2 regions of the Weizmannia sp. FSL W8-0401 genome follow, and region 2 is predicted to be linked to the other one. Evidence: a T-box and tRNA genes for the amino acid it is inferred to sense, from the RefSeq annotation. Region 2 holds a T-box; the other holds one or more tRNA genes.
What was found. A T-box is a leader RNA that pairs with one kind of tRNA and senses whether it is charged. The one in region 2 lies ahead of trpS (tryptophan--tRNA ligase), so its partner is inferred to be a tRNA-Trp.
Positions count from the first base shown of each region.

Region 1: it encodes a tRNA-Trp, which carries the amino acid that the T-box ahead of trpS (tryptophan--tRNA ligase) is inferred to sense. The anticodon was not compared.

Region 1 is NZ_JBBPAG010000001.1:2,432,510-2,434,862, forward strand. Features, by position in the region: gene NSU00_RS11980 (DUF421 domain-containing protein) at 130-594, shown strand; tRNA gene NSU00_RS11985 (tRNA-Leu) at 837-918, opposite strand; tRNA gene NSU00_RS11990 (tRNA-Cys) at 928-1,001, opposite strand; tRNA gene NSU00_RS11995 (tRNA-Gly) at 1,007-1,081, opposite strand; tRNA gene NSU00_RS12000 (tRNA-Gln) at 1,085-1,156, opposite strand; tRNA gene NSU00_RS12005 (tRNA-His) at 1,165-1,240, opposite strand; tRNA gene NSU00_RS12010 (tRNA-Trp) at 1,249-1,322, opposite strand; tRNA gene NSU00_RS12015 (tRNA-Tyr) at 1,330-1,411, opposite strand; tRNA gene NSU00_RS12020 (tRNA-Thr) at 1,420-1,495, opposite strand; tRNA gene NSU00_RS12025 (tRNA-Phe) at 1,499-1,574, opposite strand; tRNA gene NSU00_RS12030 (tRNA-Asp) at 1,595-1,670, opposite strand; tRNA gene NSU00_RS12035 (tRNA-Met) at 1,683-1,756, opposite strand; tRNA gene NSU00_RS12040 (tRNA-Val) at 1,766-1,841, opposite strand; tRNA gene NSU00_RS12045 (tRNA-Glu) at 1,853-1,927, opposite strand; tRNA gene NSU00_RS12050 (tRNA-Ser) at 1,941-2,030, opposite strand; tRNA gene NSU00_RS12055 (tRNA-Asn) at 2,035-2,109, opposite strand; rRNA gene rrf (5S ribosomal RNA) at 2,117-2,232, opposite strand.
Region 2 is NZ_JBBPAG010000001.1:987,723-990,075, reverse strand. Features, by position in the region: gene NSU00_RS04555 (peptide ABC transporter substrate-binding protein) at 1-97, opposite strand, end outside; gene NSU00_RS04550 (DUF3899 domain-containing protein) at 588-842, shown strand; T-box leader at 945-1,185, shown strand; gene trpS (tryptophan--tRNA ligase) at 1,248-2,240, shown strand; gene NSU00_RS04540 (YjbA family protein) at 2,276-2,353, opposite strand, start outside.

The DNA of each region.
Region 1 (2,353 bases), 1.4 Mb from region 2:
TAACAGATTCCCAAAACAAAATGATTTGCCTAACCTGTCCGGTGTATCCCATGATTAGAACGTTCGTTTATGACACTGATTTTAAGGGAAAATGCAAAAGAAAAAATCATCTAAAAAGAAGGTTCAACGATGCAAATCAGTATAGATTTATTAAAATTGATCATGGGCTTTCTTGCGCTCATTTTTTGTCTAAAATGTACCGGTGCCAAAAGTATTTCAAACCTTACGCCAATCGACTTCATCTGGAGCATTATGCTGTCTGAAATCGTCGGCAACGGCCTTTATGACCCAAGTGTAAAATGGTACTACATTCTCGCCATGCTTTCTGTTTGGGTCATCATTAAACTCATTTTTGATAGCCTCATTTACCGCTATGACAAACTGGAAAAATTCCTTATCGGGGATAAAACGGTGATTATCGATAAAGGAAAAATTAACAACGTCGTACTAAAAAAAAATAAAATTGATATGAATCAACTGTCAGAGTTATTGAGAAAGCAGGGCGTATTTTCGCTTGATGAAATTGACCAGGCCTATCTTGAAAAAGATGGGACGGTTACGGTGAAAAAAAGAAAAGACAACCCTAGTAAATAGTAGGCTGCCCAGCTCTTGTACTCATTATAAAAGGAAAATCTAAGATAGTATTTCCAAACCTTTCTTATTAGATCAATTCCCTTTTTGTACAAGTTAAAAAACTGTAGATACCCACAAGTGTACGCTTTCAAGCAGCTGCTTAAATGGCCTCGGCTTCAATAATATAATTGCAATAAAAAACGCTTCTCTTTATCTTGAGAAGCGTTCCGTTTGGCATCAGCTTTCAATGTAATACTGTGTTATACCGGTGGTCGGGGTCGAACCGACACTCCCGAAGGAACACGATTTTGAGTCGTGCGCGTCTGCCAATTCCGCCACACCGGCACAATATGATGGAGGCGGCAACCGGAATCGAACCGGTGATAAAGGTTTTGCAGACCTCTGCCTTACCTCTTGGCTATGCCGCCATCAATGGAGCGGAAGACGGGATTCGAACCCGCGACCCCCACCTTGGCAAGGTGATGTTCTACCACTGAACTACTTCCGCATACTGGGCCAGCTGGATTCGAACCAGCGCATGACGGAGTCAAAGTCCGTTGCCTTACCGCTTGGCTATGGCCCAATCAAATATGGGGCGGATGGTGGGAATCGAACCCACGAATGCCGGAGCCACAATCCGGTGCGTTAACCACTTCGCCACAACCGCCATCATAATGGCAGGGGCAGTAGGAATCGAACCCACACTGGAGGTTTTGGAGACCTCTGTTCTACCTTTAAACTATGCCCCTTTAAAAATGGAGGGGGACGGATTCGAACCGCCGAACCCTGAGGGAGCGGATTTACAGTCCGCCGCGTTTAGCCACTTCGCTACCCCTCCATATTGCGTGGTGCCGGCCAGAGGACTTGAACCCCCAACCTACTGATTACAAGTCAGTTGCTCTACCAATTGAGCTAGACCGGCCAATGGTGGCTCGGGACGGAATCGAACCGCCGACACAAGGATTTTCAGTCCTTTGCTCTACCGACTGAGCTACCGAGCCGCGATTATGTAAAATACAGATGGCGGTCCCGACGGGAATCGAACCCGCGATCTCCTGCGTGACAGGCAGGCGTGATAACCGCTACACTACGGGACCTTTATATGTAAATTGCGGGGGCAGGATTTGAACCTGCGACCTTCGGGTTATGAGCCCGACGAGCTACCAGACTGCTCCACCCCGCGATGATAAAATGGTGGAGGATGACGGGATCGAACCGCCGACCCTCTGCTTGTAAGGCAGACGCTCTCCCAGCTGAGCTAATCCTCCAAATATGTAAATGGTGACCCGTACGGGATTCGAACCCGTGTTACCGCCGTGAAAGGGCGGTGTCTTAACCGCTTGACCAACGGGCCATATGGATCATGACGGAGAGCAAGGGATTCGAACCCTTGAGACAGCTTTTAGCCGCCTACACGATTTCCAATCGTGCTCCTTCGGCCTCTCGGACAGCTCTCCATTATGGCTCCGCAGGTAGGATTCGAACCTACGACCGATCGGTTAACAGCCGATTGCTCTACCACTGAGCTACTGCGGAATATCGGGCCCGGCAGCGTCCTACTCTCGCAGGGGGAAACCCCCAACTACCATCGGCGCTGGAAAGCTTAACTTCCGAGTTCGGGATGTGTTCGGGTGTGACCTTTCCGCCATCATCACCGGACCTTAATGACAAGAAATAGTATAACACAGTTGCTGTTATTTATCAAGAGAAATAATTGTATTCCCTGAAAACCGGATGGGAGAAAAAACTGTAAACGGAGAATGCGTTTCTGCTTCTAACT
Region 2 (2,353 bases):
CTGAACTGCTGTTTTTGCTTCCGCCGCCGCATGCGCCGAGGACGAGCGACAGAGCAAAAGCCAGCATCATAAACACATAAAATTTTGACTTCTTCATCAGCTAACCACCCTTTTTTTATTTTTCTGAAAAGCGAGCGACTTTTCGAATTTAATTATACTAACATTTCACGGGCTTGTACATATTTTTTTAATCTTTTTTAATTACGTAAAAAGGCTAATAAACCAAAAAGGTGTTGACATTTCAATATTGTAAACCCTTACAAAAGGTTGAAAAAATTTTAAATAAAACTATAATAACGAAAAAACTTTGGTAGGTTTTTTAACAACATTTTTTAATTTGGAAGCGCTGCCAACCGCTTAACTTCCGCGTTTCGTTGTATTTATAATTTTTAAATTAATTTTAATAAATTTAATTTAATTTTAATTTAGGTTTAGATTTTCCGCTATTTCATCTTTTCTTTTGTTCCTGTATAATGAATGAAAATCATTTTGTAGGTGAGCGTATGTTCAAAAAGCTTGTCTGTTGGTTGCTGGCCTCCCAGTTACTTGTTTTACTTTTTTCTTTTTTGGTGTATAAGCGAATCGATTTGCTTAGCTATATTAATACTTCGTTTACGATCGGGGCGCTTTTGATTCTTTTTGCCGCGTCGGTTTTAATGGCGCGGACCGGTTTTTTTGATGCGTTTATTTACGGGTTTCAAAGAATGTCTTCCAAATTTAACGAGGGGGACGTCCGCCCGCTGTCGAAGCTGGTTACCCTGCGTGTTTCCGTGCCTCTTCTTACCGGGGTCTTCATGATGGTACTGATGGCGATCGCCCTTTTTCTGCAAAGTTCGTCCTGAAATGCCGGACATATAAAGGCTGAGTCTTGCATACAAACGGGCACTCTAGCGGACAGCGGTTTTTGACATTTTTCCTTCTTTTCATTATAATGAAACTGGTATATAGAAGCGATGAGAAAGAAGAGTACATCTGTTTATGGCATTTCAGAGAGTTTGTGGCTGGTGGGAACAAACATGCCTGCAGATGGAATGGGCTTTCGAGCTCCGGAGATGAACGGGCGACTACCTCATTAGTTTCCGGCGTACGCCTTGCGTTAACCAGGCTCCAATTGGCATTGGAACTAAGCGGCCCATACCAGGGCACTTAGGGTGGCACCGCGGATTTATCCCATTCGTCCCTAATTTTGGATGAATGGTTTTTTTATTTTCCGGAAAAATATCAGTGTTCGAGGAGGAAGAAAGAAAATGAGGACGATTTTTTCAGGCATTCAGCCGAGTGGAACGATCCACATCGGGAACTATCTTGGGGCAATGAAGCAGTTTGTGGAATTGCAGAACAGCTTTAATTGCTATTTTTGCATTGTTGACGAGCATGCCATTACCGTGCCGCAGGACCGCCTTGAACTCCGCAAAAACATCAGGAGCCTTGCCGCTTTTTATTTGGCAGTCGGCATTGATCCGGACAAAGCAACGCTCTTTATCCAGTCGGAAGTGCCGGCGCACGCCCAGGCCGGATGGATGCTCCAATGCGTTGCCTATGTCGGCGAATTGGAAAGAATGACGCAGTTTAAAGACAAATCTGCAGGAAAAGAAAGCGTATCAGCCGGGCTTCTCACATATCCGCCGCTCATGGCCGCCGATATTCTGCTGTACAGCACGGATCTTGTGCCGGTCGGCGAGGACCAGAAACAGCATCTCGAACTGACGAGGGATTTGGCGGAAAGGTTCAATAAACGTTATCTTGAAATTTTTACGCTGCCGGACATCAAGCTTTCCAACTCCGGAGCAAGGATTATGTCGCTGCAGGATCCGACGAAAAAAATGAGCAAATCCGATCCGAATCAAAAGGCATTTATCTCGCTGCTTGACGACCCGAAACTGGTCGACAAAAAGATTAAAAGCGCGGTTACGGATTCAGAAGGCGTAGTCAAATACGACAAAGAACGGAAACCGGGCATTTCCAATTTGCTCGACATCTATTCCAACTTCAGCGGCCTGTCCATTGAAGAGCTGGAACGGAAATATGACGGCGCCGGCTACGGTGCGTTTAAAGCGGATCTCGTTGATGTGGTGAATGAAGGGCTTGCCCCGATCCAAAAACGGTATTATGAACTGATTGAATCGGAGGAACTGGACCGGATCCTGGATAAAGGCGCGGAAAAGGCCAATATTGTAGCCGGAAAAATGCTGAGGAAAATGGAAAACGCGATGGGGCTGGGCAGAAAAAACCGCCACTAAAAAAAGCGAGTTGCGGATCGTTTCGCAACTCGTTTTTACATCAGTTCGCTTTTTTCATTGTGTTCCAGTTCCCATAGCTTTTCAAAAAAGGGCTGCCCTTTGATCATGTTTTC